DNA from 3 places in the Streptomyces sp. NPDC054849 genome. Region 1 is predicted to be linked to each of the others. Evidence: riboswitches for the same ligand, from Rfam matches in the RefSeq annotation. Region 1 holds a riboswitch; each other region holds the start of a gene.
The links. Region 1 has a riboswitch for cyclic di-AMP ahead of ACWGIF_RS22085 (M23 family metallopeptidase). Riboswitches for the same ligand answer to the same signal wherever they lie in the genome.

Region 1 (3,265 bases):
TCCGGGTCTCCCTGGAGGTCCCGGCCTCCCGGCTGCCCAAGGCGCTGGGCCTGCTCGCCGAGGCGCTGCGCGCCCCCGCCTTCGCCGACTCCGAGGTCGACCGGCTGGTGCGCAACCGGCTCGACGAGATCCCGCACGAGCTGGCCAACCCGCAGCGCCGCGCCGCCAAGCAGCTGTCCAAGGAGCTCTTCCCGGCCTCCCTGCGGATGTCCCGGCCGCGCCAGGGCACCGAGGAGACGGTCGCCCGTATCGACTCCACCGCCGTACGCGCCTTCTATGAGGCCCACGTACGCCCGGCCACTGCCACCGCGGTGGTCGTCGGCGACCTGACCGGCATCGACCTGGACGCCGTGCTGGCGGACACCCTGGGCACCTGGACGGGCAACGCCGCCGAGGCGCTCCCGGTGCCCGCGGTGACCGCCGACGACACCGGCCGCGTGGTCATCGTGGACCGGCCCGGAGCGGTCCAGACGCAGCTGCTGATCGGGCGGATCGGGCCGGACCGCCACGACCGGGTCTGGGCGGCCCAGGTGCTGGGCACGTACTGCCTGGGCGGCACCCTCACCTCCCGCCTGGACAAGGTGCTGCGCGAGGAGAAGGGGTACACGTACGGCGTGCGCGCCTTCGGCCAGGTGCTGCGCTCCACCGCGGACGGCAAGGGCGCCTCGATGCTCGCCATCAGCGGCTCGGTGGACACCCCCAACACGGGGCCGGCGCTGGACGACCTCTGGAAGGTGCTGCGCACCCTCGCGGAAGGCGGTCTGACCGACGCCGAACGTGACGTGGCCGTACAGAACTTGGTGGGCGTGGCCCCGCTGAAGTTCGAGACGGCGGCCTCGGTGGCCGGCACGCTGGCCGATCAGGTCGAGCAGGAGCTGCCGGACGACTACCAGGCGCAGTTGTATGCGCAGCTCGCCGAAACCGGCACGGTGGAGGCCACTTCGGCGGTCGTGAAGGCCTTCCCGGCGGACCGGCTGGTGACGGTCCTGGTGGGCGACGCGGCGCTGATCGAGGAGCCCGTGCGGGCGCTCGGGATCGGTGACGTCACGGTCGTCGCCAACTGACGGCCTCATGAGCGTCAACTGACGGCCATTTGAGGCGTATGTGCAAGGGGCTCTGGCGGCTTGTCCGTCAGGGCCCTTTTTGTCTGTTTAGTGGTGAGGTTGCTTTTATGTGATGTGGCGTACGCAACAAAAAGCCGTGTCTGTTTGGCGATTGACTGATGATCCGCCTAGCGTCGGCCGTGCTGTCCGTCAGTTGTGCCCGCCGCACCCGCGGCACCGGGCAGCGATCGCCGAGTCCCCGTCAGGCGCGAGCCTGGGGAGCCGGGGACCCACATGAGTCCCTGGGGTGAATCGGACCCCCTCGCAAGAGGAGGCCCGTAGGAGACCTTCCTGCTCCGAACCCGTCAGCTAACCCGGTAGGCGAGAAGGAAGGAAAGGATCAAACCCTTCATGGCGTTTGGCAGTCGTCCCGCTGGTTCCGGCAAGCACCGTGGTTCCAGCCGCCTGAGCAAGAAGACCGCCGGTTACGCCGGTATCGCCGCGATCGCCACGACGGGTGTCGTCGGCTCCCTCGCCGCCCCGGCCTTCGCCGCGGACAACCACAGCAGCTCCGCCCCGGAGAACGGGCTGGGTGCCGTGGTCGTCGCCGAGGACCTCGCGGGCGATCTCGCCGACCAGGCCGAGTCCCAGCAGCGCCTCGCCGACCAGGCCGCCGCCAAGGCCCAGGCCGAGGCCGAGGCCAAGCAGAAGGCCGCCGAGGCCAAGCGCCTCGCCGAGGCCAAGGCGAAGGCCGAGCGCGACGCCGCCGAGCGCGCCGCCCGCGAGGAGGAGCGCAAGCGCCTCAACACCTTCGTGTCGCCGCTCGACAGCTCGTACGTCAGCACGCAGTACAAGGCGGGCGGCGGCATGTGGTCCTCCGGCAGCCACACGGGCATCGACTTCCACGCCGCCTCCGGCACCTCGGTCCACGCGGTGGGCTCCGGTACCGTCGTCGAGGCCGGCTGGGGCGGCGCGTACGGCAACAACGTCGTCATCAAGCACAACGACGGTTCGTACACGCAGTACGGTCACCTGCTCTCGCTGAGCGTCTCCGTCGGCCAGCAGGTCACCCCCGGCCAGCAGATCGGCCTGTCGGGCTCCACCGGCAACTCCAGCGGCCCGCACCTGCACTTCGAGGCCCGCACGGGCTCGCAGTACGGCTCGGACGTCGACCCGATCGCGTACCTGCGCTCGCACGGCGTCAGCCTCTGACTCCGTCCCGCACCGCTTCACCGAAGACCCCGGCTCCCCGAGCCGGGGTTTTTGTGTTGCATCTTCGTGCAAATGTTTCGTATTTCCGGCCGCTCTCGGAAATTATCGTGTGTTCCCATAGAGTTGCAGCGCACGCATGGGCGTGCGAGGGGACTGGCAGTCGGAAATAGGCGGAGGTTCGGTCTTGCGTATTCCTGCGCACGCGGTATGCACAGCAATCCGCGACGACATCGTCTCCGGGGTGTTCGAACCGGGCAGTCGGCTGACCGAGGAGGTGCTGGCCCGCCGGTACGGAGTCTCGCGCGTCCCGGTCCGCGAGGCGCTGCGGACCCTGGAGTCCGAGGGGTTCGTGACCACGCGCCGCCATGCGGGGGCCTGCGTGGCCGAGCCGACCGAGCAGGAGGCCGCGGACCTCCTGGAGGTACGGATGCTTCTGGAGCCCCTGGCGGCCGCCCGGGCGGCCCGGCGTCGCACCGAGGCGCACCTCAAGGTGTTGCGCGGGCTGGTCAGACTGGGGCAGGAGCGCGCCAGGCGCGGCCAGGGGGAAGATCTGCGGTCCTTGGGCGGCTGGTTCCACGAGACGCTCGCGCAGGCGTCCGCCAGCCCCGGGCTGATCGCGCTGCTGACGCAGATGCGGCACAAGATCGCGTGGATGTACGTGGTGGAGGCGCCGGCCCGGCCCGTGGAGTCCTGGGCGGAGCACGGCGCGATCGTGGACGCGGTGGCGCGCGGGGACGCCGAGCGGGCGCGGGCGCTGACGGCGGTGCACGCCGACCGGACGGCGGGGGCGCACCGGCCGCGGCTCCGCCCGGCGGTGAGCACTTCGCAACCTGCCGTAAACATGTCGAGCGGCCGGCATTAACAGAAGCCGTATACAAAGAGTGGAATGGCGGGAATTCGCTGCGCTGCGGCGAGGTGGTTGCAATCCCGGGTCAAATCGCCGTGCCGAATTCCTGCGAGCTTGATGCCGGGGGGCCTGAATTCGGGTGGTCGGCTGATTCTCTGCGCCG
Region 2 (3,265 bases), on a different contig from region 1:
CTGGGCGCCCCGCTCGCACGACTTGAGGGGCAGACCGCGCTCGCGACTTTGCTGACGCGTCTGCCAGATCTGGAACTTGCCGTTCCACCCGAAGACCTGCGCTGGCGCGGCGGGTTGATCATGCGTGGCCTGCGCACCCTTCCCGTGCGCTTCACAGCTTGAAACATTTCAGGGCCTCCTGATTAGCAGTCAGTTTCCGGTCGAACTTGTGACAATCGTTCGAAGGCCGCTAGGTTCTGCCGTTACCCCGCTGTTATGCGAAAGGTGCACCTTCATGCGTTCCGGGAACGGCCGCCACAGACGCCCCCGCCAGGTCCCCGCGCTGGTAGTCGCAGCCGGAGTCACTGGCTCCGCGCTGGCATTGCCCCTGCTAGCCGCCACCAATGCCACCGCCGCCGACACCTCCACGTGGGACAAGGTCGCCGAGTGCGAGAGCGGCGGCTCCTGGAGTGCCAACTTCGGCAGTGGCGCGTACGGCGGGCTCCAGTTCACCCAGGAGCAGTGGCAGAGCGCCGGCGGTCTCGACTTCGCCGAGCGGCCCGACCTGGCGAGCCGGTCCCAGCAGATCGCCGTCGCCGAGCGGGTGCTGGCCTCGCAGGGGCCGCAGGCGTGGCCGCTGTGTGCGGCCGCGGCCGGTCTGGACCGGCAGGGCCCCGCCGCACAGGTGGACCCCGGCCTGCCCGGTGGAACGACCGCGATCGGCCCCACGCCGTCGCGCCCCGACGACCATGTGCCGTCCACCGGCGGCGGCAAGCCGTCCACGGACTACGGGTCTCCCACCCCGGCGGCCCCGAGGCCCTCCGACACCCCCTACCTGATCCCCGACGCCCCGTCGGTCGGCCTGCCCGTCATGCCCGCCCCGGACGTCCCCACGACGCCGCCCGCCGTCCCGACCCTCCCGGGCGACCCGGGCACGACCCCGGTGACCCCCGGCGACCCGACGACTCCGACCCTCCCGGCGGACCCGACCGGGCCCACGGCGCCGCCCGCGACCCCGGGGCTGCCCCCGGTCGACCCGACGGCCCCTGCGGACCCGGCAGCCACTCCCGCCGAGGGCAGCGGCAAGCACCGCGGTGCTCCCGCCCCCGAGGCGCTCGGCGTAACTGATGGCGCGTCGGACCCCACGTACACGGTCAAGGAGGGCGACAGCCTGGCCACCATCGCGTCTGCCAAGGGCGTCAAGGGCGGCTGGAACGGGCTCTACCAGGCCAACGAGCAGGTCATCGGCGAGGATGCCGATCTGATCAAGCCCGGTCAGAATCTGGATCTAACCGTGTAACAAGGACACTTCGGGCATCCGGAAAGGGCTGATTGTCGGATTTCCGTAAGTGAGACATGTGTCTCTTCCGGTCAACTGGCGTGTCCTGCCCCGGGGCTTCCGCAAACCCCGTCCTCACCTGCGCAAACACCCTTGAGGGGAGCGCAAGTAGGGGCCGTTTCTCCCCGATGTTCCTCGTTGAACATCGGGGAGGGACCTGTCTACCTTCTGAATCGCCCGCCACCGCGGGCTCCTTCGACCGCATCGCCGAATCCTGCCGGCGGCCGGAGGGAACAGTCGTCGCGTCAAGCGCCGAAGGCAGGAGCGGGGGAACCAAGGTAGGCGCCGGGAGCGGCCGTTGAGAGACGGTCACGCCACCGGCTAGGGGTTAAGACGTGCGCTAGGTCGCACGGCCGGGCAACTCACTCGCCCGAACCCGACAGCTCACCTCGTAGGCGTCGGTGAGGAGAATCTCCATGCTGCTTTCCGGCAAGGGCAAGCACCGCCGCGGTTCCAAGGCCGTTCGCATCGTCACGCTCGCCGGTGTCGCCGGTGTGGCGGTCGCTGCCCCCCTGATGGCCGCGGGCACCGCCAGCGCCGCCACCGCGTCCGAGTGGGACAAGGTCGCCCAGTGCGAGTCCGGTGGCAACTGGGCCATCAACACGGGCAACGGCTACTACGGCGGCCTGCAGTTCTCGTCCTCCACGTGGGCTGCGTTCGGTGGCAAGTCCTACGCCCCGCAGGCCAACCAGGCCTCGAAGTCCCAGCAGATAGCCGTCGCGGAGAAGGTCCTCAAGGGCCAGGGCAAGGGTGCCTGGCCGCACTGCGGCAAGGGCCTGTCGAACTCCTCGTACACCGGTGGCGGCGCCGACACCACGACGCCGACCAAGCCGAAGAAGACCGAGCCGAAGAAGACCGAGACCAAGGTCGCGCCGAAGAAGGAGACCAAGCGCCCCGAGGCTCCGGTCACCCGCTCCGAGCGCACCGAGGCCCCGGTCGCGCCGAAGACCGGCAACGGCTCGTACGAGGTCAAGTCCGGTGACACCCTGGGCACCATCGCCGAGGCCAACGGCGTCAAGGGCGGCTGGGAGAAGCTCTTCGAGCTGAACAAGGACATCGTCTCCGACGCCGACCTGATCTACCCGGGTCAGAAGCTGAAGCTCAGCTGACCACTGCGGCCATAGCCGCAGAAACATGTACAACACACAGCATTCCCACCGCCCGGCGCGTCGTCCCCTCACGCGCCGGGCGGTGGTGTGTGCACCGGCCGAGAGTCGGTGATCAAGGGATCTATGTCCCGGAAGAGGGGTATTCGGTCCCTTTTTCGTCCCAGGGGCCGGGCGGTCGGCCGGTCGAGTGCCCGGATCCGGTTAGGCTCTAGGCGGCAAGGCCATCCCACGGCCTGACACGCCACCGCACACCCAGCGTCACATCCCAGAAGGAGATGCTCGTGCCGTCCATCGACGTCGTCGTAGCCCGGGAAATCCTGGACTCCCGAGGCAACCCCACGGTCGAGGTCGAGGTGGGCCTCGACGATGGCAGCACCGGCCGTGCTGCAGTTCCGTCCGGCGCCTCCACCGGTGCATTCGAGGCCATCGAGCTCCGTGACGGTGACCCCAACCGTTACTTCGGCAAGGGTGTCGAGAAGGCCGTCCTCGCCGTCATCGAGCAGATCGGGCCGGAGCTCGTCGGCTACGACGCCACCGAGCAGCGCCTGATCGACCAGGCCATGTTCGACCTGGACGCCACCGACAACAAGGGCTCGCTCGGCGCCAACGCCATCCTCGGCGTTTCCCTCGCCGTCGCGCACGCCGCGTCCGAGGCCTCGGACCTTCCGCTCTTCCGCTACCTCGGCGGTCCGAACGCGCACCTGCTGCCCGTTCCGATGATGAACATCCTCAACGGTGGGTCGCACGCCGACTCCAACGTGGACATCCAGGAGTTCATGATCGCCCCGATCGGCGCGGAGTCCTTCTCCGAGGCGCTGCGTTGGGGTGCCGAGGTCTA
Region 3 (3,265 bases), on a different contig from region 1:
GCACGAGCCGGGTGTGGAGCCGGACCTGGTGTGCGTGGCCAAGGCGCTGTCGGGGGGCTACGTGCCGGTCGGGGCGACCCTGGGCAAGGACTGGATCTTCAAGAAGGTCTACTCGTCGATGGACCGCGTGCTCGTGCACTCCGCGAGCTTCGGATCCAACGCGCAGGCGATGGCGGCCGGGCTGGCGGTGCTGTCGGTCATGGACGACGAGGGGCTCGTGGCCCGGGCCCGCGCGATGGGCGACCTGCTGCGCGGGCGCCTCGCGGCCCTGGTGGACGAGTACGAGCTGCTGCACGAGGTGCGTGGACGCGGCCTGATGATCGGCATCGAATTCGGCCGGCCCTCCTCGCTGGGGCTGCGCAGCCGGTGGACCGTGCTGCAGGCGGCCCGCAAGGGACTCTTCGCGCAGATGGTCGTGGTGCCGCTGCTCCAGAAGCACCGGATCCTCACCCAGGTCTCCGGGGACCACCTGGAAGTGATCAAGCTGATTCCGCCGCTGGTCGTGGACGAGACGGACGTGGACCGGTTCGTCGGCGCCTTCCGCGAGGTCATGGACGAGGCGCACGGCGGGTCCGGGCTCATGTGGGACTTCGGCAGGACGCTGGTGAAGCAGGCCGTCGCCCAGCGCTGACGGCCCGCTCCGGGCGGACTACGCGAGGAGCCGGTCCCGCAGCCGGTCGAGGGTCTCGGGCTTCAGCCCGAGGCCCTCCGCCAGGTAGCGGTCCACGCCGCCCCAGAAGCCGTCGATGGTGTCGAAGGCGGCGAGCAGGTACTCGGCGCGGGCGTCGAAGAGCGGCGCGAGCAGCTCCATCACCTCGGGGGAGCGGGCCTCGGCCGACTCGCCGCTGCGGCGGACGCGGTAGCGGCGGTGCGGGGCGTTCGACTCCAGGTAGTCCGCCACGATCGCCTCGCGCTCGACGCCCAGCGCGAGCAGGGTGACGGCGATCGACAGGCCGGCCCGGTCCTTGCCGGCCGCGCAGTGCATGAGGGCGGGGACGCTGTCCTGCGCCAGGGCGTGCACGACCCGGCTGTGCTCGGCGGTGCGGTGTTCGATGATCCCGCGGTAGGAGTTCGCCATCCGGGCCGCGGCCTTGCCGTCGCCGAGGATCGAGCGGAGCCGGCCGAGGTCGCCGTCGCGGACGAGTCTCCAGAACTCGCGGCCGTCGGCCGGGTCCGAGAGCGGGATGTTGACGTTCCGGACGCCCGGCAGCTCGACGTCCGGCCCCTCCAGCGCGTGGTCGGCGCCGTTGCGGAAGTCGAAGATCGTGTGGAGGCCGAGCGAACCGAGGAACTCTGCATCGGTTTCGGTGGCATGTGCGAGATGTCCGCTTCGGAAGAGTCGTCCCGTCATGACCCTTCGTCCATCAGAAGTCGGCAATCCGCCGACATCGCGGAAATTGCGCACTCCGGTCAGCTCCGGCTCCTGTATCTGCTGGGTCACGGGAACTCCTCCGCTTCGTGATGAGACTTCTGTCCGAATTGAGCTACTTGACGCCAACTTGCCATATCCGGAGGCGAGATCGGGCACGTCCCCGTGAGCCAGATCATACGGTGACCGTGAGTGCCTGATCGCGAAAGCCGAAAGGCCCGGCCGGCGGGGCCGTTGACGGTGGGGAATGGACGCAGGGTGACGGGAATTCCGTCGATCCCTCATCCCTGTTATCGCGTCAGGGAATTCATGGCTTGTTACCCGTGGTCTCCAGGGATTACCTTCGCGATCGATCCGGGTGGATCGCCGAATCCTGCCGCCGCCCGGAAACCGCACTCGACTATTTCGCGCGGCAGGAGCGGGGGAACCAGGTAAGCCGCTGTCCCGGAGATCTTTTCGACGGGATCGCTCGGGGTGAAGTCGTACATGTCTCGTACATGTGCGGCCGGACATCTCCAGTCCGAACCCGACAGCTCACCTCGCAGGCGCCGGAGAGGAATTCGCCATGCCTGCAAAGGGTAAGCACCGCCGTCCCAAGTCCCTTTCCCTTTCTCGCGGTATCGCCTTCGCCGGCACCGGTGGCGCGGCCCTCGCACTGCCGCTGATGGGCGCTGCCGGTGCCCAGGCGGCCGGCGCCCCGACCACCGCGACCGCGGTGGCCCCCGCGGTGGCCCCCCAGGTTCCGGCCGCGCTGAAGGCGGCGCCCGTCGCCGCCGTCCAGGCCGCGCCGACCGTCTACACGGTCGTTCCGGGCGACTGCCTCTCCAAGATCGCCGAGGAGCGCAACCTGTCCGGTGGCTGGGAGGACCTGTACGCCGACAACCGCGAGGCGGTCGGCACCGACCCGTCGCTGATCCACCCGGGTCTGAAGCTCACCCTCGGCGGCCGTGGCGAGGCGGCTCCGACCGATGCCGTCCGCGAGGCCGCCCCGAAGCGGGCCCCGAAGGCCGCGGTGGAGCAGGCGCCGGAGCAGGCCCCGGAGCAGGCGCCGGAGACCGCCCCGGAGGCCGCCCCGGAGGCCGCCCCGGCGCAGCAGGAGTCCGCCCCCGAGGCGCCTGCCGAGCAGCAGTCGGCCTCCGGCTTCGTGGCCCCCCTCGGCGGCGGCATCTCCACGAACTACAAGGTCGCGGGCAGCATGTGGTCCTCCGGCTACCACACCGGCGTCGACTTCATCGCGAGCTCCGGCACCACCGTCAAGGCCGTCGGTGCGGGCACCGTCGTCTCCGCCGGATGGGCCGGCTCGTACGGCAACGAGGTCGTCATCCGGCACGAGGACGGCAAGTACTCCCAGTACGCCCACCTGTCCTCGCTGTCGGTCTCGTCCGGTCAGAGCGTCACCGCCGGCCAGAGCATCGGCCTCTCCGGCTCCACCGGCAACTCGACCGGCCCGCACCTCCACTTCGAGATCCGCACGGGCCAGTCGTACGGCTCGGACATCGACCCGCTGAGCTACCTCCGCTCGAAGGGCGTGACCATCTGACGGCACCCGCCGGCGGAGCACGAACACGCGTGAGGCCGGGGCCCGAGGGGGGTCCCGGCCTCACGTGTACATATTCCTTATCCCCCGGGTGGTATAGATCACGGCCCGTCAACCCCTCATTACGTTGGCGTAGGTTGGTTACGGGAGTGAAGGATGTCTCCCGTGGCAGCGACGACGACGAAACTCAAGACCATCGGCTCGTACGCGGCGATCGGGGACAGCTTCACCGAGGGCGTGGGGGACCCGGGACCCGGGGATTCATTTCTCGGCTGGGCGGACCGGCTCGCCGTACTCCTGGCCGACCAGCGCGAAGAGCACGACTTCCGGTATGCGAATCTCGCGGTACGCGGGAAGCT

Region 2: it holds a riboswitch for cyclic di-AMP, as region 1 does, so the genes downstream of both, ACWGIF_RS15745 (transglycosylase family protein) here and ACWGIF_RS22085 (M23 family metallopeptidase) in region 1, are expected to answer to the same signal.
Region 3: it holds a riboswitch for cyclic di-AMP, as region 1 does, so the genes downstream of both, ACWGIF_RS24605 (LysM peptidoglycan-binding domain-containing M23 family metallopeptidase) here and ACWGIF_RS22085 (M23 family metallopeptidase) in region 1, are expected to answer to the same signal.

What each region holds. Positions count from the first base shown of each region.
Region 1 is NZ_JBSGZI010000051.1:32,191-35,455, reverse strand. Features, by position in the region: gene ACWGIF_RS22090 (M16 family metallopeptidase) at 1-1,064, shown strand, start outside; cyclic di-AMP (ydaO/yuaA leader) riboswitch at 1,283-1,441, shown strand; gene ACWGIF_RS22085 (M23 family metallopeptidase) at 1,455-2,255, shown strand; gene ACWGIF_RS22080 (GntR family transcriptional regulator) at 2,440-3,117, shown strand.
Region 2 is NZ_JBSGZI010000029.1:33,979-37,243, reverse strand. Features, by position in the region: gene ACWGIF_RS15755 (cytochrome P450 family protein) at 1-162, shown strand, start outside; gene ACWGIF_RS15750 (transglycosylase family protein) at 275-1,279, shown strand; cyclic di-AMP (ydaO/yuaA leader) riboswitch at 1,559-1,731, shown strand; gene ACWGIF_RS15745 (transglycosylase family protein) at 1,735-2,427, shown strand; gene eno (phosphopyruvate hydratase) at 2,703-3,265, shown strand, end outside.
Region 3 is NZ_JBSGZI010000063.1:37,778-41,042, reverse strand. Features, by position in the region: gene ACWGIF_RS24615 (aspartate aminotransferase family protein) at 1-631, shown strand, start outside; gene ACWGIF_RS24610 (tyrosine-protein phosphatase) at 650-1,441, opposite strand; cyclic di-AMP (ydaO/yuaA leader) riboswitch at 1,757-1,932, shown strand; gene ACWGIF_RS24605 (LysM peptidoglycan-binding domain-containing M23 family metallopeptidase) at 1,935-2,909, shown strand; gene ACWGIF_RS24600 (SGNH/GDSL hydrolase family protein) at 3,072-3,265, shown strand, end outside.